DNA from 4 places in the Lysinibacillus sp. 54212 genome. Region 1 is predicted to be linked to each of the others. Evidence: riboswitches for the same ligand, from Rfam matches in the RefSeq annotation. Region 1 holds a riboswitch; each other region holds the start of a gene.
The links. A riboswitch is a leader RNA that binds a small molecule or an ion and turns the genes downstream of it on or off. The one in region 1 is predicted to bind thiamine pyrophosphate.
Positions count from the first base shown of each region.

Region 2: another riboswitch for thiamine pyrophosphate. It lies ahead of thiC (phosphomethylpyrimidine synthase ThiC); the one in region 1 lies ahead of V4T18_RS12865 (thiamine phosphate synthase).
Region 3: another riboswitch for thiamine pyrophosphate. It lies ahead of thiT (energy-coupled thiamine transporter ThiT); the one in region 1 lies ahead of V4T18_RS12865 (thiamine phosphate synthase).
Region 4: another riboswitch for thiamine pyrophosphate. It lies ahead of tenA (thiaminase II); the one in region 1 lies ahead of V4T18_RS12865 (thiamine phosphate synthase).

Region 1 covers NZ_JBAFWZ010000018.1:25,048-31,157, forward strand. Annotated here, with positions in the region: gene V4T18_RS12845 (ThiF family adenylyltransferase) at 1-348, opposite strand, end outside; gene V4T18_RS12850 (thiazole synthase) at 345-1,112, opposite strand; gene thiS (sulfur carrier protein ThiS) at 1,116-1,319, opposite strand; gene thiO (glycine oxidase ThiO) at 1,334-2,446, opposite strand; gene V4T18_RS12865 (thiamine phosphate synthase) at 2,430-3,038, opposite strand; TPP riboswitch at 3,151-3,260, opposite strand; gene V4T18_RS12870 (hypothetical protein) at 3,432-3,620, opposite strand; gene V4T18_RS12875 (DUF1284 domain-containing protein) at 3,983-4,399, shown strand; gene V4T18_RS12880 (putative hydro-lyase) at 4,486-5,274, opposite strand; gene V4T18_RS12885 (NRAMP family divalent metal transporter) at 5,378-6,110, opposite strand, start outside.
Region 2 covers NZ_JBAFWZ010000013.1:78,989-85,098, reverse strand. Annotated here, with positions in the region: gene V4T18_RS11140 (PilN domain-containing protein) at 1-563, shown strand, start outside; gene V4T18_RS11135 (potassium transporter) at 560-1,270, shown strand; gene V4T18_RS11130 (prepilin peptidase) at 1,302-2,054, shown strand; TPP riboswitch at 2,148-2,262, shown strand; gene thiC (phosphomethylpyrimidine synthase ThiC) at 2,487-4,262, shown strand; gene lexA (transcriptional repressor LexA) at 4,696-5,316, opposite strand; gene yneA (cell division suppressor protein YneA) at 5,488-5,823, shown strand; gene V4T18_RS11110 (YneB family resolvase-like protein) at 5,820-6,110, shown strand, end outside.
Region 3 covers NZ_JBAFWZ010000002.1:135,457-141,566, forward strand. Annotated here, with positions in the region: gene V4T18_RS02445 (SMC family ATPase) at 1-2,200, shown strand, start outside; gene V4T18_RS02450 (hypothetical protein) at 2,251-2,376, opposite strand; gene V4T18_RS02455 (DUF4870 domain-containing protein) at 2,454-2,780, opposite strand; TPP riboswitch at 2,908-3,014, shown strand; gene thiT (energy-coupled thiamine transporter ThiT) at 3,114-3,671, shown strand; gene map (type I methionyl aminopeptidase) at 3,738-4,490, shown strand; gene V4T18_RS02470 (tryptophan-rich sensory protein) at 4,559-5,284, opposite strand; gene V4T18_RS02475 (polyphosphate kinase 2 family protein) at 5,396-6,110, shown strand, end outside.
Region 4 covers NZ_JBAFWZ010000024.1:7,640-13,749, forward strand. Annotated here, with positions in the region: gene V4T18_RS14555 (tRNA1(Val) (adenine(37)-N6)-methyltransferase) at 1-212, shown strand, start outside; gene V4T18_RS14560 (GIY-YIG nuclease family protein) at 199-474, shown strand; gene rsmI (16S rRNA (cytidine(1402)-2'-O)-methyltransferase) at 455-1,333, shown strand; TPP riboswitch at 1,423-1,510, shown strand; TPP riboswitch at 1,912-1,999, shown strand; gene tenA (thiaminase II) at 2,184-2,870, shown strand; gene V4T18_RS14575 (ABC transporter ATP-binding protein) at 2,895-3,632, shown strand; gene V4T18_RS14580 (ABC transporter permease) at 3,619-4,389, shown strand; gene V4T18_RS14585 (ABC transporter substrate-binding protein) at 4,404-5,408, shown strand; gene thiW (energy coupling factor transporter S component ThiW) at 5,432-5,938, shown strand; gene V4T18_RS14595 (AbrB/MazE/SpoVT family DNA-binding domain-containing protein) at 6,062-6,110, opposite strand, start outside.

The DNA.
Region 1 (6,110 bases):
GGAATGATCTTTCATTAATTCTTCAATATTGAGCCCATGTACATCCTCAACAATGCCTACAATGGAAATTTCACTATTAATTTGCTCCAGTCGTTTTTTAGCAGCGATCGCTTTTGGTACTTTTTGTTGCACATCTTCCTCATCATATAGCTGCTGCCTTTGTAAGTTACTCCATTCCACATAATCTCGGTCGACAATGGTTATCTGCCCAACACCAGCCCTTGCTAGCATTTCAGAGCTAGCTGAACCAAGTGCGCCGGCTCCTATAATTAGAACCTTAGCCTGCTGAATACATTGCTGCACATTGTTCCCTAAAAATAATGCTTGTCGTGCATAGCGGTTGTTCAAGATGTCACCATGCCTGTTAGAGGGCTACTTGCTACAGCATATTCTTTTTCTTCGATTCGTCCTGCTTCAAATCCTAGTCTTCCAGCTTCTACTGCGAGTTTCATCGCCTCTGCCATTTTCACTGGATCTTTTGCCCCTGATACAGCTGTATTAAGTAACACGGCATCTGCTCCTAGCTCCATGGCATAGGCAACATCCTTAGGAGAGCCAATGCCTGCATCTATAATGACTGGAATTTCTGACCCTTCAATAATAAATTTTAAATTTAGCGGGTTAATGATTCCTTTTCCAGATCCAATCGGTGAAGCACCTGGCATAATCGCGTGTACACCAAGGTTTTCAAGGCGTTTCGCTAACACTACGTCATCCGATGTATATGGTAATACAATAAACCCTTCCTGGAGCAGCATTTCTGATGCTTTTAATGTTTCAATCGGGTCTGGTAAAAGCGAACGATCATCCCCAATGACCTCTACTTTAATCATGTCGCATAATCCTGAAGCCTTCGCGAGCTTAGCGATACGCACCGCTTCTTCTGCCGTTTTAGCCCCTGCTGTATTCGGTAGTAACGTGTATTTCGTTAAATCTAGTCTCTCCAGAAAATTCGGCTGCTCCGCTGAAAAAATATTCATTCTTCTCACAGCAAACGTTAAAATTTCTGATTGTGATCTTTCTACTGCTTTTTTCTGTTCTTCAAATGATGGGTATTTTCCCGTACCTAATAATAATCTTGATTGAAACGTACGATCGGCAATTTTTAACATGTTTCATCCTCCTCCAACAAAATGAACAATTTCTACAACATCCCCGTGTGAAAGGCTAGTTGATTCATAGTATTCTTTCGTAATAATTTCCTGATTTATTTCTACGATGACAATGCGATTTTCTAAATTGTAATGAGCCAGCAACCCTCTAACAGTCTGAACTGTTTCTGGCAGGTCAATTCTTTTTCCATTTACAATCATAGTCATGCTTTCATCCCCTCCTAAAAGGTTAATGGCTTTCCTCGGTCAATTCGAAATGCCTCTACCCACTCTTTTTTTACGTCTCTTTTCAAAATGAGGTTGACAATCATCTCACCTGTTGCCGGAGCTAACAGTATGCCATTCCGATAATGCCCTGTTGCAAATAGAATAGATTCATCTTCTGGATGATGACCGATGAATGGTTTTTGATCAAACGTTTGTGGTCGTAATCCTGACCAAACAGAGTCGATTTTCATATGAGCACTAGTAGGCAATAATTCTTTCGCTTTTTGAATTAATGTTTCGATACCGTTTAAACTTACGTGTTCTGTCCAGTCGTTCTCTTTCATCGTTGCGCCAATAACAAGCTGCCCGTCATTTCTTGGGACAATATAGTATTTATCATGAAAAATCGTACTCTTTAAAACAGCCTGTTCATCCGTAACGGATATGCACTCCCCTTTGACTGGGGTCATTCCATGCTGTAAACCTAGCTCCTTAAAGAAGGTAGTGCTCCAAACACCACTGGCAATGACAACGCGCTTCGCTTCCACAAGTCCTCGTGTCGTTTCAATTAGAAAGGTGTCCTGCTGTTTTTTTACTTGTAGCACCTTTGTATAGTCAAAAATCGATGCCCCCAGAACTTTGGCGCTTTTAGCAAAAGCCTGGCATACACCAATTGGTAACACATTGATATCGTCTTGGATAAAGGCTGCACCTACTATATGAGGGGAAACATCCTGTTCTAGTTTTCTTACTTCCTCTGCTTCCAGCCATGTAACAGTAGGCTGTGCTAACATTGCCCCCAATTCTTTTTTGTCCTGATTAGAAAAGGCAAGCTTTAAAATTCCTCCCTTTCTATAGCCTAGGTCAATTCCGCTTAATTCATATAATTCCTCTTTCAACTTCCAATAAAGAGACTGACTATATCTCGCAAAAGGGAAAAAGACATTAACATCCCCTTCACATTCCGAATGAGCACCAAGCATACCTGCCGCTGCACCTGTCGCTTTTGCACCAATCTGATTTTCCTCAAACACCGCTACGTTGATTTGCTCTTTTGATAAATAATAAGCGATGGCACTTCCGATAATTCCACCACCAACGATGGCTACTTCATAGCTTGTTTTCATATTTGACCACCTCATAGAATTGACTTGCTGCAGTGAATGGATTTTCTGCTGAAAAAATACCGGACATTACGGCAATGCCATCCGCCTGTATATGTTGTAGCTCCTGTACCCGGTCTACATTAATGCCTCCAATTGCAAATACAGGAATCGCCAAACTCTTTTTCATCTCAAGGATTGGTGCAAGACCATTAGGAGCCATCCCCTTTTTACTATTCGTTTCAAAGCAATGGCCATATAACACATAGTCAGCCCCTTGTCGTTCCGCCTCCTGTGCTCCTTCATAGTCATGTACAGACTTTCCCACCTTGATATAGGGATATAATTCCTTTACCTTTTGCACCGGTAGCCCCTTTTCTGGCAAATGCACCGCTCCAATGCCACAGCATAATGCAATATCCAATCGATCATTCAGAATAAGTTTCTCTTTATCGATCCCACTCTCATCTAAATGTTGTAGCAGTGCTATTACCTCTTTTACTGTCTTTGTCTTTTCTCGAATTTGAATAAAATCGACGTTATGCTGGATTTGGAGTATTTTCTTTGCCAATTCAACAACTGTATGCGAATCATCCGTTACTGCCATCAGCTTCATGTTAGATATGCACCACCCTTTTAAAGATTTTTTACAAATAAAAAAACCACTCTCCCGATAAGGAAAGTGGTTCTGCTCGAATACAATCATGCACAAAAAAGCGCACAAAAATACAAACATAACTCTACTTCCCTACGCAGATACAAATCTGATCAGGTTGTGAGGGTTTAAAAGTAACTACTCTTTTCTCAGCCCTTATCAAGGGATCCCCTAGTAAAATATATACTAATTTAATTATATTGAATTTATCGAACATTCTATTACATTAATTTTAAAATAGCAAGAGTACTTTAGAAATACCTTTAAAAATCTAGCTTATATTTGAATGGATTGTGTAATTCATAAAAGCATCAGTTTATACGAATGTTTTTTACAATAATCAATAAACATTCGTCAAAGCATAAAAATAGAATGATTTTTCGCATAACAAAGTAAATCATCTGTCTTATTTTGGGGGTGATGAGTTTTTTCGAATGGAGTCCAAGGTTTACTAGCCACATTTTTTGAAATACTAGCCGAAATTTCGAAAATACTAGCCACTTTTTTCAAAATACTAGCCGAAATTTTAAATTTACTAGCCAATGTGAAACGGAGGAAAAATAGTACTAGCCTTTCAAGGTGAATACTAGCCAATTTTCCGATTCTATTAGCCATTCCAGTTCCCGTCACTCCTGCTTATTATGTTTTTCCCCCGTATTCCGTTACGGGCGAATGCAAGGCTTTTCTTCACTTCTTGTATAAAAAAATAGTAGTACAAACTATGGCCGTGGTTTGCACTACGATTGCTAGTATGCTTTCGCTGGCCTGGCTCCGTTTCATTCGAAAATAATGTTCGTCTTTTTAAAAAATAACCATTTATGAAACAGCTTCATTTTGATAAAATTTACGTTAACACTTAAAATAAATATGTTTACATAAAACATTAACGTACGGGGGAAAGCATTATGTATAAATTACGGGGTCATCATCTTTTTTGCTTGTTAGGATATCGAGGAATGGGCTATTCAAAAGAATACGTAGCTAATATGACCAAGATGCATCAAACCCTAAGAGAGAATCCAAAAACACTTGTTAGGCTAGTTAAAGGGCCGGATCATTTGTGTGAGAAGTATCCTAATTCTGGTGAATACCATTGCCAGGATAGTGATATTTACGATCGAGATGCTGTTATTTTAGAAAAGTTAGGTCTTCATATTGGGCAAATACTAAGCTGGGAAGACATCGAATCATCTGTCAAGCAGCATGTCATTCCGAGTGATATTGGCGTCGTTTGTGAAACATGCTCTTGGCGCTCGTATGGGGTTTGTGAGGAAGGCGTTCAACGAATTACAACAGGAGATGGCTTGTGGAAAGTGGAATAGCGCTTAGCAGGTACGATAAGATTTTGGAGAATCCACTCCGTTGGTAATCGATTATCAACAGAGTGGCCTGCCTTTACTTTAATTCATTAAAGAACGCTTAAATGAACATCCTTTAAATCACTAATAAACATATGCCCTGGTGCATGTGTAATCATAATAGAAGGCTTACTTTGCATTGCTACTGCTTGTGGTGTTACGCCACATGCCCAAAATACAGGTACTTCGCCATCTTTAATGGTTACAGCATCACCAAAATCGGGATGATGTACATCCGCAATACCGATTTGTGCTGGATCACCAATATGAACTGGTGCACCGTGAACTCCCGGGAAACGCGATGTGATTTGTACGGCACGAATCGCTTCCGAGTGCATCATAGGGCGCATACTTACAACGAGTGGACCATGGAATTTTCCTGAGGACGTTGTTTCGATTGTCGTTTTAAACATCGGGACATTGCAGCCTTCTTCAATATGACGAACTGGTATACCACTTTCTAAAAGCGGCGTTTCAAAAGTGAAGCTACAGCCGATTAGGAAGCACACAAAATCCTCTTCCCAATAGTCTAAAATGTTTTCAACTTCCTCTACGTATTCACCGTTTTTATAAATACGATATTTCGGAATATCGGTACGAATATCTGAGCCCGGAGCGATTAAGCTCTCGATTTGACCAGGTTCTAACACATCCACAAGTGGACATGATTTCGGATTGCGTTGACAAAACAATAGAAAATCAAAAGCATCCTCTCGACGCAAAATTGCCAGATTCGCTTGTGTAAACCCTTTCGCCATTCCTGCAGTCGGTCCTGTAATTTGCCCATCACGAATCAATTTTCGTATATGCTGCGGTGACATTGTTTCAAATTCCATCATCTGATCAATACTCCTTTAATTAGAAAAACTCATCAGGCTCCAATATAGAGCGTGATGGTTTTTCTTATGAGGATAATTCGTTCACTTATACTTTCATAACTGCTTAAAATAACGAAGAGAAGGAAGTACTTATCGTACGAACACTTAGAATCGCCATAACAACAACTACAACTAAACCTAAAATCGTTAGCACTTTAGGATGCTTGTAAACGTTTCCAACGATGCTTGTTTTATGTGCCGCAATCAGTATAATTCCTAGTGCAAGTGGTAAAATTAATGCATTTAATGCACCTACAACAACTAATACTTGAACTGGCTGACCAACAAGGGCAAAAACAGCCGATGACGTGATAATAAAGCCGATAATAATCCAGTTTTTGTATTTTTCAATCGCCGGATGGAATGTACGAATAAATGATACCGATGTATACGCAGCACCAACAACAGATGTAATTGCTGCCGCCCACATAATAACACCGAAAATTCGGTAGCCGATATCTCCTACTGCCAATTGGAATACTGACGCTGCCGGGTTAGCCGGATCAAGTTTTAAACCTTGCGATACAACACCTAAAATTGCTAAGAATAGTGCCACACGCATAATACCTGTTACTAGGATACCTGTTACCGAGCTCATTGTAATTTGACGAAGATTTTCTACACCTGTAATACCTGCGTCGATTAAACGGTGGCCGCCTGCAAACGTAATATAGCCCCCTACTGTACCACCTACAAGTGTGACAATTGCAAGTAAGCCAATTTCTTCAGGCCATACCGTGCGCGCAATGGCTTCTCCTACAGGTGGCGAAGTTGTAAACGCTACATACAGCATTAAG
Region 2 (6,110 bases), on a different contig from region 1:
TTGAAAAAGGGGAGACGAGCTCCAAGTTACTCTATGTTCTCCTTGGAATTGTTGTACTGTTAGGCTTAGTAGTCCTCTCATGGATGTATGTTAGTGCAAAGTCGAATTTGTCGGATTTAACGAGTGAACAAGCAGAGCTAGAGGAAAAACGAATTAAGTTAGAGGCGGAATTATCAGCCTTGCAAACGATGAATCAGGGCTCACTCGAGGAATCGGTTGCCTTTGTAGAACTTGTCTCCTATCCAGTTTCTCCACTTATTGATGAAACACAGGGTCTGCTACCGGAAAATACGTATTTACGAGAATACGAGTTTGGTGAATCGAGTGTGACAATCAAGGTTGATTTTGAAACGTTAAACGAGGTCTCAACGTACGTAAGTCGATTAGAAAATAGCCCGTACTTTATTGATTCGCAGGTGGGAACAATTGAAAACTTTGAATTGGATCCTGCAGAAGAGGGAGAGAGCGAAGAAGTGAAGTTTAACGAGGTTCCACGATATTCTGTCGAGGTTATGCTAATGATTGATATAGCCTTTGTTGCTGTTGGAGGTGGAATTCGATGAAATCATTCTCGAACAGTAAAAGCTCACCAGTGCTATTATTAACAGCATTAATCTTTGCTCTTCTTTTTGCCGTATACTATTATGTTGTGCTTCCTAAGCAGGATGAAGTAGAAAGTATGGAATCGTCTGTCAATAATTTGAAGATGGAAATGGCTGCACTTGAGGAAAGCATCGCAGCTGTAAAGGAGCAGAGATCTAACAACGAGACAAATGAATTTGATCTGCGAAAAAAGGTTCCTGAAACACGCGCGATTGATGAGCTGCTGTTAAATATTGAAGAAATAGAATTTGTAACTGGCTCACGTATCCTAAAAGTAGAGTTTAATAATTACGATTCGCTCGTTTCAGATTCAGGGCTACAGGATCCTCATGTGCCTTCAGCAGAGGAAACAGAAGGGCAGGATGCAACTCAAACTGATACAGAAGCCAATGCAGAAACGACTCCAGAGGAAGATACTACACCCGTTTCAACGATTGCTGCCGATTCATTGCCGGGCTCGTTAAAGCTCGTGACATTTAATATGGAAGTTGCATCTCCAAATTACAAAAAGCTACAGCAATTTATTAAGGAAATTGAAAATATTGAACGGGTCATGCATATTGATACGATCCAATACGAACTATCTGGTGAGGAAAACAAGTTTGCGGAGGATAAGTCGGATACTGTCGTAGCAACCGTTCAAGTAACTACATTCTATTATGAATAAAATTCGCAGGTAGGAGTAAGGAGCGTTAAAGATGGAGATTGTGTATACAGTATTTGCAGGAGTTTTTGGTCTCGTATTTGGCTCATTTTATAATGTAGTCGGCTTACGAGTGCCTAAAAAAGAGTCCATAGTTTCTCCTCCATCTCATTGTGTTAGCTGCAATCGACAGCTGACGGTGCCGGATCTCGTACCTGTCTTTTCATTTTTATTTTTACGAGGAAAATGTCGTAGCTGCGGGGCAAAAGTTTCCCCAATCTATGCCTTGACCGAAATAGTAACAGCCTTTCTATTTGCCTTCGCTACTTGGCATCTTGGTATTACAGCTGAGCTAGCGGTAGCCCTGTTGTTCATTTCGTTGCTCGTGATTATCAATGTATCGGACCTTGCGTACATGTTAATACCGGATAAGATATTATTATTTTTTCTGCCATTAATTTTGCTCGCTCGATTCTTCTCACCACTTCAGCCATGGTGGGATAGTATTGTCGGGGCAGCTGTCGGCTTTGGTTTACTATTTTTAATTGCCGTGATTTCAAAAGGCGGCATGGGCGGTGGCGATATAAAGCTGTTCTTTGTTATCGGCCTAGTGCTAGGAACAGTGCAAACCTTACTCACGCTATTTTTGGCTTCTGTCATTGGTATGGTGATCGGCATTATTGTGCTCAAAATACGGGGGCAAGGAAGAAAAACCCCTGTACCATTTGGGCCCTCTATCGCGATAGCTGCCATTGTTGTTTATTTTTATGGTGAGGAAATGATCGATTGGTACTGGCGTTTACTATAATCGCAATTATGAAAAAAACGGTGAATGACGAAATAGTATAAAAAATACCCTTTTATTTCAAGTGGTAATATTGTACAATAATGGTAATCGAATAGTGTTAACTAGGGGAGTCCAATGAGTTGGGCTGAGAGGGAAACGCTTAGAAGTTTCTTGACCCTTTGGACCTGATCTGGATCATGCCAGCGTAGGGAAGTTAGAAATCTTTAGTATATGTGAGCACTTCTACATACATATCGTAAGCTGGGTCCGTTTATGTTTCTAATAAATGGATTCAGCTTTTTTTGTATAGGAACGTTTTCATAGAATAGGTATCTGAAAAACGCGGTATCCGCTTGACCTATTCTAGTTGCGCTGTGCCTTTCTAGTTTGCCCCACTACTAATGGATTGATCTAGATCTCGTCCTTTACCAAATATAAAGGAGGAGTTTTTTTATGTCATCAACTTCATTAAACAAAGAAAACATTTCGATCATGTCCAACTTTCCAGGGAGTAAAAAAGTATATGTGGTTGGTTCAAGACAGGATATTAGAGTACCTATGCGAGAAATTGTGCTAGGTCCAACGACGAGTACAGTAGGGGAAGAGGAAAACCTACCAGTGCAAGTTTATGATACAAGTGGACCTTATACCGACCCGAACGCTTCCATCGATATAACAAAAGGGCTAGAGGCTCTTCGCAGTAAATGGATTGAGGAACGAGCAGATGTAGAAAAGTATGAAGGGCGACAAGTGAAGGCGGAAGATAATGGCTATAGTAATGAGGATGATCCTCGTGCTCAACACAACATTTTCCCGAACTTAAAGCGCCAACCATTGCGTGCGAAAGAAGGAAAAAATGTGACTCAACTTCATTATGCAAAAAAAGGCATGATTACACCGGAGATGGAGTTTATTGCAATTAGAGAAAATATGGAGCCTGAATTTGTGCGGAGTGAGGTAGCGAGAGGTCGTGCGATTATTCCATGCAATATTAACCATCCAGAGCTAGAACCGATGATTATTGGACGCAATTTTCACGTGAAAGTGAATGCCAATATTGGGAATTCTGCGGTTTCCTCTTCGATTGAAGAAGAAGTAGAAAAAATGATTTGGGCTACACGTTGGGGCGCTGATACGATTATGGATCTGTCTACAGGAAAAAACATTCATACAACACGTGAATGGATTATCCGTAATGCGGCTGTGCCAGTTGGGACTGTGCCAATTTACCAAGCACTTGAAAAAGTAAATGGAATCGTAGAAAATCTGACATGGGAAATTTACCGCGATACATTAATTGAACAAGCAGAACAAGGAGTAGATTATTTTACGATTCATGCTGGTGTCCTGCTACGTTACATTCCATTAACAGTGGAGCGTTTAACAGGCATCGTATCGCGTGGCGGATCGATTATGGCACAGTGGTGTTTAGCGCACCACCAAGAAAACTTTCTGTATACGTATTTTGAAGAAATTTGTGAAATTATGAAAGCGTACGATGTGGCCTTTTCGCTTGGCGATGGCTTACGCCCAGGCTCTATTCATGATGCCAATGATGCAGCACAATTTGCAGAGCTCGAAACGCTTGGGGAATTAACGAAAATTGCTTGGAAGCATGATGTGCAAGTGATGGTGGAAGGACCAGGCCATGTACCAATGCATCTTATTAAAGAAAATATGGATAAGCAATTAGAAATTTGCGAAGAGGCACCGTTTTACACATTAGGGCCGCTTACAACGGATATTGCCCCTGGCTATGATCATATTACATCTGCGATTGGTGCTGCGATGATTGGTTGGTTTGGCACGGCCATGCTTTGTTATGTGACACCGAAGGAACATTTAGGCTTACCAAATAGAGACGATGTACGTGAAGGGGTCATTACGTATAAAATTGCCGCACATGCAGCCGATTTAGCGAAGGGGCATCCGGGAGCGCAAAAACGAGATGATGCCTTATCGAAAGCGCGTTTTGAATTCCGTTGGCGAGATCAGTTCAATTTATCATTAGATCCTGAACGAGCAATAGAGTATCATGATGAAACATTGCCTGCAGAAGGAGCAAAGGTAGCCCATTTTTGCTCGATGTGCGGACCGAAATTTTGTAGCATGAGAATCTCACATGATATTCGCAATAGTGTCAAAGAAAAAGAAACGAAAGCGGTTGAAGAAGGTTTAAAGGAAAAGGCAAAAGAATTTAAAGAATCTGGCGGCAAAATATATCAATAGTTAGCGAAAAGGGCTGTCCGAAAATTTAGATGAAAATCTGGATTTTCGGCCGCCTTTTTATGATGGGGATCAATAAAATCTCTTTTGTAAAATAAAGCTACTACAATTACAAACTAAAAAAATCGATTACAGATTCGATTTTGGAGAAGCCGTATGTCCATCAATTAATTAAAGCGACTTCATATAAGAGATGCTGTTCATTCGTTAATTTTAATTCCATAATTGAAATAACTATAATTGTCATCTTCATATACTATTTTCTTCCGTTGATCTACATAAGCAAGAACCATCTATTGAATGGGAATGAAATGCAGAAAAACATAAGTATGCACGAATTTGCAGTAATGCTCACGTATTTATGAAATCAATACCCTTAAATATTCAGGAATGAAAAATGGAGAAGAAAACCTTGCGTATTCTTCTCCATTTATATTTATTGTACTGTTCGATATAAGCCTACAACTTTACCTAAAATCGATACTTGATTCACTAGAATAGGATCCATTGAAGAATTTTCAGGCTGTAAACGGAAGTGAGTTTTCTCTTTAAAGAATCGTTTTACCGTTGCCTCATCATCTTCTGTCATTGCAACGACGATATCGCCATTATGAGCTGTTGATTGCTGCTTCACAATGACAAAGTCACCATCTAATATGCCTGCCTCAATCATCGATTCTCCCATAATCTCTAGCATGAAAATTTGATCCTCACTCGTACCGTATGTATTAGGAAGTGGGAAGTATTCATCAATATTTTCAATTGCTGTGATTGGAGATCCAGCCGTTACTTTCCCGATTAATGGAACGTGAATCACTTCTTGTTTATTAACCGGATCAGCATCATGATCTAAAATTTCAATTGCACGAGGTTTTGTAGGATCACGACGAATCAAGCCCTTACTTTCAAGCCTCGCTAAATGACCGTGTACAGTTGAACTTGAAGCAAGACCAACAGCCTCTCCAATCTCTCGAACTGATGGAGGATAACCTTTTGCTCGCACCTCATCTTTAATAAATGCTAGTATTGCTTCTTGTCGTTTTGATACCTTTGTCATAGTGCTCACCTCTCTATTTTTATGTAGTTTCTTCTATCTAATTACGAACAGTATAACATTATGCGAACAACAATGCAAACATAGGTTCGAAAAAGAGTTGACAAAAACAAACGTTTGTTCTAATATGAAAACATACATACCGAACAAACATTCGTAAAGGGGTTTTTTATAATGAAATGGTTAAAACAAAATAGCTATATAGCACTTTTTTTCGCAGCTTCTCTTGTCTTTATTCTATACTTATTTATTACAGACGAAAAAATCGAGCACTATAAAAATATTACAATTGAGCAAGGCGATACATTATGGTCGTTAGCCGATCAATATCGTGGTAAAATGTCTACGCATGATTGGATTACGTTTGTAAAAAAAGAAAATGCGATGAAAACTGGCGCGATTGTAGAAGGACAAGAAATCCTTATCCCAGTTGAAAGACATTCAATCTATATTGCAAATTTAATAAAAGAAGATCATTATTCTGTAAAAGTGGCGAGTGAACAACAATGACAAACAACAACAAGGCAGTACTATATTGCCGAGTAAGCACTGAAAAATCTACACAAGAAACATCATTAATTAGGCAACGAGAGGAATTAACTCGTTATGCTAGTAATCTACAATTTTCAGTTGCAGCAGTTTTCGAGGATCAGCAAAGCGGCTATGATGTGGATCGTGATGGTCTGTTAGCAATGCTTGATTTTATGAAGGCTGAGAATATTACGACGTTATTTGTGCAAGACGAAACACGATTAGGACGTGGCAATGCACGAATGGCTGTCCTGCATTTATTGCAA
Region 3 (6,110 bases), on a different contig from region 1:
AAAAGAGCAGCTTTCGAATAAGGAGCAGGAGCTACCATTATTTGAAGCGAAAAAGGCGGAGATTGAGGCTGCAAATAAAGCCGCTAAGCTCCATCCAATATTCGAAGTATGTAAATTAACTGCGGCTGAACTACAGGAGAAAACAGAAGCTTGCTCCAATTTAGCCGAAACCCTGCACAGAGCACAGGAGAGGTTAAGTATCGTAGAAGCAACACTGTTAGCCGAAAGTAATCGGGAGGTAGAGCGAGATCATTTGACTCAGAAAATAACGGAGCTTGAAAAGATCAAACCCCTTTACGAAGAAATTGATAACCTTACAGGAGCTGTTACGACGTTGCAGGAACATACTGAGGTGTTGCATCGTGCAATCGTAACAAAGTCTGATGAATTGAAGCAAAAAAAGGATCAATTAGGAAAGAGAGCAACCCTTATCGAGGAAATGGAGCATAAAACAGCAAAGCTCCCAGAAGCGATGCAAAAGCAGCAGCGATTAAAAGAAATCATAGCTCTATTTGCCAAGCTTCAAAAAGCGGAAAATTCTGCACAACTTTTACAGAAAGAATATTCGGAGGCAGATTCGAAATACCAAACAATAAGGGTAGCCTACGACGCCGAAGAAAAAGAATGGTTAAATAATCAGGCCTATCATTTAGCCACTACGTTAGTACCGGGAGCTCCCTGTCCAGTTTGTGGTAGCAAGGAGCATGCATCCATCCATCAAGTTGTTCTTCAGGCAGTCGATGAAGTGGCGCTAAAGGGGCTTAAGAATACATTAGAGAAGGCTGAGCAACAAAAATATTCTCTACAAGGAAATGTTTCTGCCGCTTTAAATATAGTGGAAGAACTTCAGTCGGAGTTAGCAGGCTATAATGTACATCCAATCGACCGAGAAGAGCAGGAAGTAAATTATAAAGAAGTAACCCGCTATGTTGAGGAGCTACAAGAAGTAACTCGTAAATTAATAGTAATTAAAAAACAATACAAGGATTTACAGCAGCAGGTGGAGCAGCTTGAGGTAGAAAAGGTAAATGATGAGTCACATTATTATGAGCAACAACAGAGCTTAGTACAGCAGCAGGCGGTACTAGAGCAAAAAAGCAAGGCAATTCCAACTGAGTTGCCAAACTTAAAAACATTAAATGAGGCACTATATGCAGCTCAGCAAAACCTTAGTAAATTACAGCAGGCGCTTCAACAGGCACAGCAACAGTACGATTCAGTACGTATGACGATTACAAAAACAGAGGAAGCGTTAAAGCTAACGGAGGAAGCTAAACAAGGACTTCAAGAAAAGTTATCGAAGGCTAAAGCACAATTTACTACGGAGCTTTCAGCAGCAGGCTTTTCCTCCTTTGAACAGTTTTCTTTAGCGAAGCGCAGTGAGGAACAAATCGCCCTTTTGCAGCAACAATACATCAATTTTACAAATGAGCTTCATGCATTAAAGGAATTTGTTAGAGAAGAGAATGGTTCGCTACAAGGGAAGGAAATAGTCGATTTAACAGCTCTATCTAATGAGCTCCAGGGATTAAAGCTAGCATACGAGCAGGCATATCATGTGCTTAACGTCTCTAAGGATTGTGCCCGCAACTGTGTGGATTATACTGACAAGCTCGAGGAAGTGGCTGAAAAAATTGATACACTCGAAAGGGTTTCTAACGAAATAGTCGATTTATATAACATGCTACGCGGTCAAAATTCAAAAAAGGTTTCTTTTGAGCGATACGTACAGATGGGGTATTTAGAGCAGATTACAGAGGCAGCAAATATTCGTCTACATCATTTATCAAACGGTCAATATCGATTAGTTTGCTCTGATCGTCAAGAATCACATGGTCGTCAAAGTGGTCTAAGTCTGGATGTGTATGATAGCTATACTGGTCAAACACGTGATGTAAAAACGTTATCCGGTGGAGAGAAATTTAACGCGTCTCTTTGTTTGGCGCTTGGAATGGCAGATGTGATTCAAAGCTTCCAGGGGAATGTCCGTATTGATACGATGTTTATTGATGAAGGATTTGGCTCGCTAGATGAAGAGTCATTAATGCGTGCTATTGACACCTTAATCGATCTTCAAAAATCAGGACGTATAATCGGTGTGATATCACACGTTGCTGAGCTAAAGGCAGCCATCCCTGCCATTTTAGAAGTTGAGAAGCTAAAAGAAGGCTATAGTCGAACAAAGATACTATTAAAATAAAGACAAGGGTACATTTCGTCGATATGTTTGACGAAATGTACCCTTAAAAATTATTTTTTTCTAGTTGTTGCTGACTTTATTGGACTTGCCTTTTTACTATCAATTGCTTTTTTTACAACTGGATATACGACAGGTGCCCATCTCATAGCTGTTTTGACGATTTTTCCTAATTTCATTTTCTGCACTCCTTGCCTATACATATTTATTGTAATTTGTGTGATTAATATACCCAATTGCATTTACTTTATAAACGTTAACGAAGTACCTTTACACCTTCAATAACGTTCCAAATAATAACGGCGAAATTAATAAGCATATATACACCGAAGGCTATAATCCAGGAAAAAAATGCTGAATCGCCGAGATTGACCGCCTCATTAGAAAAAATACCTAACGCGAAAATACCGATAAATAAAAATATAGCAAGAATAATTGGGATGATATGTGAAAGTAAAGCGCGAATTGAATGTCGTTTTACTTCAGAATCATGTGAAACAAAATACACAACAATCGGTACAATAAACGGAGCAAAAAAGATACTAAAATAATTCAATGCACTTAAACCTTTTGAATTATTCATAAAAACCCCTCCCAAGTAGTATTATTAACTAGTTTACGGATGAATAGGCATAAAAGTTTCGATTAATTCATACTTGATTATAGTAGAATGTTCACTTAAAATGGAGCTGTTCAACAATTACATGATGTATTACCACAAGGGGGGCCGAGCAAGTCGGCTGAGATTGTGCACAGCTGCACTGACCCTTCGAACCTGTAAGTTAAAGCTTGCGTAGGGATGTGGATAGAAACCGACTTCATAACGATGTTAGGCTCTGTCCTAATGTCGTTTTTTCTATTTCATATCCTCCTTGTGTTCTAGTTCTACATCGGAACAAAAAAAGGAGATTGAAAAATGGACAAAAAACGTTTATTAATGATGGTGGAAATTGCGATTTTTGCAGGGATTGGGCTTATTCTAGATAAGCTAACATTTACAATTTGGGCACAGGGAGGCTCAGTAAGCTTAGTAATGGTTCCGATCGTACTAATGGCCATTCGTTGGGGGCTAGCAGCGGGGCTCACGACGGGGGTATTAATTGGCGTACTACAAATAGCATTTGGAGCACATGTCTATCATTGGGTCCAAGGCTTACTTGATTACGGGATTGCTTTTACTGCAGTTGGCTTAGCTGCTGTTATTCGCAGACCACTACTTCACGCTACTAGTAATGGGCAAATGAGAGAAATGGTCTTTTATATTGTACTAGGAACAGTACTTGGCGGCTCTATTCGCTTTGCCGCCCACCTTATTGCAGGTGTTGTGTTCTTTGCAGAATATGCTGGAGATCAAAATGTGTGGGTTTATTCTATTATTTACAATAGCTCTTATATGATTCCTGCCATTATTTTAACTGCAATTGCAGCTTCCATGTTATTTACGTCCTCACCAAAACTGTTACAAAAAGCATAAGTAGGCTACTCTCTTTTGAATATGATATAGTATTAAGGAAACTTTTCGATAGAGAGGGATATGAGTATGATCGTAAAAACACAAGAAGAAATAGATGCATTTAAAAAAATCGGACGTATAGTAGCTGAAATTCGTGAAGAAATGAAGGCAGCTACAAAACCAGGTGTAACAACAAAGGATCTAGACGAAATTGCTGGTCGTATGTTTGAAGAGGTTGGTGCAATATCTGGTCCAAAAGGTGAATATGACTTCCCCGGCTTTACATGTATTAGTGTAAATCATGAAGTAGCCCACGGAATTCCAGGTGCAAAAGTAATTCAAGAAGGCGACCTAGTAAATATCGATGTATCAGGCTCCTTGAATGGCTATTTTGCGGATACAGGAATTTCTTTCGTTGTTGGGGATGGTTACGAAGATAAGGAAAAGCTTTGTCAGGTTGCAAAATCAGCATTTGATCGTGCGATGCTAAAGGTAAAAGCAGGCTCCAAATTAAACCAAATTGGGAAAGCGGTTGAGCGTGAGGCCCGTGATCATGGTTTAACAGTTATTATGAACTTAACAGGTCATGGATTAGGTAAATCACTTCATGAGGCGCCAGAACATATTTTAAATTACTATGATGCTTGGGATTCTACAATTATGAAAGAGGGAATGGTACTTGCAGTAGAGCCATTCATCTCAGCAAAAGCAGAGCATATTGTAGAAGCAGGCGACGGCTGGACTTTTATCACTCCTGATAAATCGTTAGTAGCACAAATCGAGCATTCCATTATCGTAACGAAAGATAAGCCGATTATTTTAACAACACTAGAAGATTAAAAAAAAGCTGCGGGGATATAACCTGCAGCTTTTCCTATATAAAAAACTGTCTAAAAGAGAAGCTTCTTTTAGACAGTACTTTTCTTCCTTATGAAAATAATTCCCGTAGCGAGCACACCACATAAAAATAAAGCTGCCGTCGTAACGAATAGCTCATCAAAGCCATTTGTAATAGCAATACCAACATAACACCAAATAAATATGCCTGGTGTCACGCGGTCAAAATGATGATAACGCAAATGTAGGGCGATTGCAGTACCAAGCGATAGCATAATGACAGCCCATAAGCCGTTGCTTAAGCCAAAGCCCTTCCATTCGTAGTACATAATCATATAGCTAACAATCACAAGAGTAAAAAATAAACTCCAGCCTAGCCATAGTGATATTGGAATACGGAACTGGATACTTTCCTTGTTAAGTGGGTACGTAATATAAAGTCCGAACAAAGAAATGAGACTAACGACAAATGAAATAGTGGCAATTATTAAGTGTTCATTATGCCATTCATAAAAGAATAAGCTTTGTAAAAAACATGTTCCAATAAATAACGTTGTTTGCTTACTGCTCAATGCAAAAATGGATTGTCTATTTTTATGAGTCTGCCAAATAAAAATAAATAGGCTAGCAAACAAGAAGAATGAAAAACAATATACAAAGCGAGCAGGCGAAAATAATAGCGGTAAGCATTCAATAATGGTGATCGTTGTAGCATTATTTATACCAAGCCAAATAGCTGTTAATGTGTAAGCGGTCATCGTTAATAAAGAAATTAAAAGTAAAATGCGACGCCCCATAAATCGTCTCCTTTCTTTAAAAATATATATTTAATTAGTTCCCAACAATAAATACCATTTAAACCCATGATAGATTAGAATATAAGGTAATAATCAAAAGGAGTGAGAATAATGAAAAAGTTAAAAGATCTAGATTTATCGTCAGAGCTAGATAAAAAAATGTATAAAAAAAAGTTAAAAGTACTCCAATATGAAATGTTAAACGCACAGCAATTTTTATTCAACAAGAAAATCGGATTAATTTTAGTATTTGAAGGAATGGATGCTGCGGGTAAGGGGGGCGCTATTAAACGCCTAACAGAAAGAATCGACCCGCGAGGTTATGTAGTACACCCTATATCGGCGCCTCAGCCTCATGAACTACGTTATAATTACATGCATCGCTTTTGGCGCAAGTTACCGCAGCATGGACAAATCGCAATTTTTGATCGTTCTTGGTATGGGCGTGTTCTAGTAGAACGTTTAGAAGGCTTCGCAAAAGAAGAGGAATGGAAGCGTGCATACGAAGAAATAAATGATTTTGAACGCTTATTAACAGATGGCGATTATATCATCTTAAAATTCTGGATTCACATTGATAAGGAAGAGCAATTGAAACGTTTTAATGATCGAGCTACGAACCCATATAAAGCGTGGAAGCTAACAGATGAGGATTGGCGTAATCGTGATAAATTTGATGATTATGTATTGGCGGCAGATGATACTTTTAAGCATACAGATACAGAAAATGCACCATGGGCTTTAATTCCTGGTAATAATAAACTTCATGCACGTATTGCAGTGCTACAGGAAACGATTAATCATATTGAAAAAGAGGCAACAAAAC
Region 4 (6,110 bases), on a different contig from region 1:
TTGATATCGTAACAGCAATGCGTGCTAATCGTTTAGAGCCAAAGCGTATGAGGCTAATTTATCCGAAGCATGGAAAAGAAGCAAATACCTTACTTATTGAAGGAATTAAGGATGGAAAGCCAGGTTTGAAAATATTGCCGCCTTTATTTGTATACGATGAGCATAATGAATATACGGCAGAAGTGAGCGCTATGCTTTATGGAAAAGAGTAAGCATTATTTTTATGTAGTAGAGTGTCGAGACGACTCGTTTTATGCTGGATATACAAATAATTTGGAAAAACGATTAGCTGCACATAATGCCGGAAAAGGCGCAAAGTATACGCGTGCTCGGCTGCCTGTAACGTGCATCCATTATGAAATATTCGAATCAAAACAAGAAGCGATGCGTATGGAATATGCATTTAAACAATTTACACGTGAAAAAAAAGAGCAGTATATAGGGAGGGCTAGCTGTGAAAGCACAAAAGAGTAGCCAGCATGAAGCGGGGGCGTGTCTGTATTTAGTTGCGACACCGATAGGCAATTTAGAGGATATGACCGTACGAGCATTACGTATATTGAAGGAAGTTGATGTGATTGCTGCAGAGGATACACGTAATACAAAAAAGCTTTGCAATTACTTTGAGATTCAAACACAGCTTGTTAGCTATCATGAGCATAATATTGAAGTTGGTGGGGAAAAGCTACTCGGTTATTTACGAGAAGGGAAATCGGTAGCACTTGTTAGCGATGCAGGGCTACCTTGTATTTCTGATCCGGGAGCGGATATTGTTCAAAAGGCAATTGAAGAGGATTTTGCAGTTGTACCAATTCCAGGTGCTAATGCTGCACTAACTGCATTAATTGCCTCGGGGATCGTTCCCCAGCCATTTTATTTCTTTGGGTTTTTAAACCGTCAAAAAAAGGAACGTCGTGCACAGCTAGAAAAGGTAGCAAAACGAGAGGAGACGCTGTTATTTTATGAGGCGCCTCACCGTTTGAAGGATACACTAAAGGATATCGAATTAGTACTTGGGAATCGACGAATCACCTTAGCGCGGGAATTAACAAAGAAATTTGAAGAGTTTTTACGCGGGACAGTGGAAGAGGCGATAGTTTGGGCATCGGAAAATGAAATTCGTGGCGAATTTTGTATTGTACTGGAAGGCAATCTGTCCGGTGAGGTAGAAGAAGAAGCCCATGATTGGTCTTCGATGACGCTACAGCAGCATGTGGACTATATAATAGAAGAAACGAATGTTAATTCAAAGGATGCGATTAAGGAAGTAGCAAAATTGCGCGGCCTATCAAAACGAGATGTATATAATGACTATCACCGTGAGCAAGAATAGAGACATGGAATAATTGGAGGGGAAAATATCTTTTCCATAAAATCACTTGCACAAATTGTAAGTCATGTTATGATAAAAATAAATACAAATAATAGCACTAGGGGCGCCATTGGCTGAGAAGAACCCTTTGAACCTGATCTAGTTAAGGCTAGCGTAGGGAAGTGAGGTATGTTGATTGTTACGTGTACATTCCCCACTCTCTAAAAAGAGTGGGTTTTTTATTTGTAAGGAACTTGTTAGTAAGGGTTTAATCATGTGACTTCAGTTTCCTTGGCCCAACACGATGTTGGTCACGAAGGCATTATGACTGCCGTTTCGTTTTCGTCTCAGACAATATTTTCCATTCCAACGGGAAGCTATGCTCTGTTGATCACATGATGAATAAAGCGTTTGTTGATTGGAGTGGAGCCAGCGTGACTCCTTGGGGATTAGCTTAGCGTCACAGATGAGACCCTGGAGCGAGCGAAGTGAGTGAAGCGGCTCATCGGACGCCCCCAGGAAAGCACGCTGGCGCAACGGAAATCAATACCAAGTTATAGTGAATGACCATTTATTAGTTAAAAAAACCGAATATTTTGTAGGACTGCTAGGGGCGCCATTGGCTGAGAAGAACCCTTCGAACCTGATCTAGTTAACGCTAGCGTAGGGAAGTAGTTTCGAGCGTATCATTATACGACTATGCCACGAAACCACTTCCGATTATTAGGGAGTGGTTTTTATTTAAGAGTAAGAAAGTATAAAATCTTGGAGATGGAGCAGTGTCTAGCTCCAGCGCTTGTTGTGGCTAAATAGGGCGCTTGAGCTTTTCTGAATCAGGGAAGTGCTTGTTAGTAAAAAGGAGGAAGCAGGGATGAATGTGACAACAGAAAAATTTACAGATCGACTCTTTAGAAATGTGCAGCCTATTTGGGAGGCGAATCATACCCATCCATTTGTGCAGGAACTAGGAAATGGGACACTCGATAAGGATAAATTTATCCAATATATGAAGCAGGATTATGTGTATTTAATTGATTATGCAAAGCTATTTGCGATTGCATCTGTCAAATCTACAGATTTAGACATGATGGGGAAATTTGCAGCTATTTTAAATGACACGCTACATTTTGAAATGGATCTGCATCGTCAATTCGCCGCTGAATTCGGTATTACCTCAGAGGAGCTCGAGGCGACAAAGCCGACGCCTGTGAATTTAGCTTATACGAATTATATGTTAAATGCTGCGCAAAGTGGTAGCTTAGCTGAAGTAGTGGCCTGCTTATTGCCTTGTGCGTGGGATTATTGGGAAATTGGCAAGCTGTTAAGAGCACAATACGGTCATAATCTAGAAAATAATCCGTATGCCAAGTGGATAGAAACATACGATTCAGAGGAGTTTGGCAATGGAGCCAAGTGGCTGATCGATGTAATGAACGAATTAGCAGATGGAAAGCCAGAACGGGAGCTCGCTCAATTAGAAAAGCATTTCCAAATTACTTCAAAGTACGAGTATTTATTCTGGGACATGAACTATCATAAACAGGATTGGCCGATTTAGTTCATTTGAGAAGGTGAGAAAGAAATGGTAGTTAGCCTACAAAATGTGACCTATGCTTTTGAACGTCATGCTTCTCCTGTTATCTCTAATTTAAATATGGAAATTAAGCAGGGGGAATTTGTTTCAATCATCGGTAGAAGCGGTACAGGAAAAAGCACAATTTTTAAACTGATGACGGGTCTTCTGACACCGGATGATGGGCATATAATCATTCACAATCGCCAAGCAGCTCCAGGTGATGTGGGTTTTATGCCACAAAAGGATTTATTGCTACCTTGGCGTACGATCCTACAAAATGTCATGATCGCAGCAGAAATTCAAAAGGATGTAACGTTAACAAAAGAGGAAGCCCTAGCCTGGATCGAACGGGTTGGCTTAAAGGACTATGTACATGCGTATCCAAAGGAATTATCAGGCGGAATGAGACAACGCGCGGCTTTTTTAAGAGCGCTCCTCACTGGTAAAGATGTGCTATTACTCGACGAACCTTTTGGCGCACTAGACGCTTTTACAAAAAAAGAAATGCAAGCCTGGTTATTGTCCATGTGGCAGCAATTAAAGAAAACCGTCCTCTTTATTACCCATGATTTAGAGGAAGCCATTGTATTAAGTGATCGCATATTAATATTGCATCAAAATAACACCGTAGAAGAAGTGATCGTCGATTTGCCACGACCACGTGCCAACGAAATGATCTATTCGGATGAGGTTATAGCTTTAAGAAGAACACTAGAAAGGAAGATTTCTAGTGAAACGTATTAAAAGTTGGTTACAACAATACTATTTATTCCTACTGTTTTTTGCAACAGCACTTGTTGTGCTAGAAGTGCTAGTGAGGCAAGGAATGGTGCCAAGCTTTATTATTCCTGCACCAACAGGGGTGTTGCAAACGATTATCGACAACTGGAGAGTCCTCTTTTTGGAGCATTTAAAGGCAACTGGAATCGAGTTTTTCGTTGGCTTTTCGATAACGGTCATTTTAGGAGTGTCACTCGCTATAGGGATGTTCTGCTTTAAACCTATAGAAAAAGTAATGTACCCAGCTGTCATCATTTCACAAATGATTCCGATCATTGCACTATCGCCCATTTTTGTGCTGTGGTTTGGTTATTCTATTTGGAGTAAGGTGGCGGTGACGGTTCTCATCTCATTTTTCCCTATTGTGGTGAGCACCTATGATGGTTTAAGAGCCTGTGATAAAGATTATATAGAACTATTTCGTTCAATGGGGGCATCCCGCAAGCAAATATTTCTAAAGCTACATATTCCAATGGCACTACCCTCATTTTTCTCAGGCTTTAAAATGGCCATCGTATTTGCATTAGTCGGTGCGACCATTGGGGAATGGTTAGGTGCAAGTGAGGGATTAGGTTATTATAGCCGGAGAATGTCTGGGAATTTGAATGCAGAAGGTGTATTTGCGGCGATTACGATATTAACCCTTGTAGGGATCCTACTGTTTGCGCTCGCCGCATGGATTGAGCGAATCGTTCTTCGAAAATGGAAATATGAAAATTAGAGGTGGAAGATAACATGAAAAATTGGAAAATTACCGTTGTATTCCTGCTACTTGCCGTAATGCTGGTGGGCTGTAGTGATGAAAAAAAGTCATCCGAAAAAGGGGAAGCGGAATTAGAAAAAATCACGATCATGCTTGATTGGTATCCAAACGCAGTACATTCTGCATTATATGTAGCGAAAGAAAAAGGCTATTTTGAGGAGCAAGGCTTAGATGTTGAAATTCAAATGCCTGCAGATACAAATGACCCGCTAAAGCTTGCGGCGACAGGGAAGGTCGATTTAGCGATTAGCTACCAAAGTCAGGTTGTACAATCAAGAGCAGAGGGAATCCCGGTCGTGTCGGTTGCAGCCTACGTTCGCCATTCTCTTGACTCTATTATGATGAAAAAAGAAGCAGGAATCGATTCACCAAAGGATTTAGAAGGTAAAAGTGTGGGCTATCCATCTACCATAATAACAGAAGCGGTCATAAAGACGATGGTCGAGCATGATGGTGGAGATTTTAGCAAAGTGAAGATGACGGATGTAGGATGGGATTTAATTCCTGCGGTTGCAACGGATAAGGTAGATGCAATCGGTGGCGGCTATATTAACCACGAATTAGTGCTACTAAATAAAGAAGGCTACGAAATGGAAGCTTTCAAATTAGATGATTACGGTGTACCGGATAATTACGAGCTTGTTATCGTGACTGGTGAAGATACATTGGATAAGAAAAAAGCTTCGATTGAGAACTTTTGGAAGGCTGTTACAAAGGGGCAAGAGTTTGTAAAGGAAAATCCGGAAGAAGGATTGCAAATCTTATTAGCGAATGAAAATGGGGACTCGGCATTAGATAAAGAAGTGGAGACAGAGAGCTTAAAAATTCTTCTACCATTAATGGAGGATGAAGGGGTTCCATTTGGGCATCAAGAGGAAGAGAGCTGGAAGAAAGTGGCGGATTGGCTATATGAAGCTGGCGTAATCGAGACGAAGGTTGATCCGGAACAGTTTGTACAAAATGTTGTTTCGGAATAACGATGGGAAGAGGAGTACGTAATATGAATCAAACAAGAAAGCTAACGTATACAGCCATTCTTGCAGCGATTACCACTGCATCAAGCAGTGCAGTCTATATTCCGGTAGGCTTTGCAAAAATCTTTCCTATACAGCATTTTGTGAATGTACTGTCTGCGGTTTTGCTTGGACCTTGGTATGCAGTGATGGGGGCATTTCTTACTTCAACGATGCGAAACCTGTTAGGAACAGGTTCCATCTTTGCCTACCCGGGTAGCATGCTCGGTGCCTTCCTTGCAGCCGTTCTTTATCAAAAAACAAAGAAGCTAGGCTATGCCGCTGTTGGTGAAGTAGTTGGAACAGGTATTTTAGGTGCATTGGCAGCTTATCCAATTGCAACATTGCTATTAGGACAGAAGGCTACATTATTTGGCTTTATCCCAGCATTTATGATGAGTTCTTTTGCTGGCGCCATTTTAGGATTCTTTTTATTAAAGGTAATGGTCCAAAATAAAGCATTTAGTGGCATGCTGCACACGAAAATAAAATAATACAACAAAAAGGGCAATCAAAAGTCTACAGTAGATTTTTGACTGCCCTTTATTAAATCAAGAGTGCATGTTGTAGGCATTCTTGATTTTTTATTTTTGATCGTACTTTAAAGAGTGAACAACTTATTTTTTTAAGTTGTTTTGAATTTCATTTACTAAAATTTCCGCACCT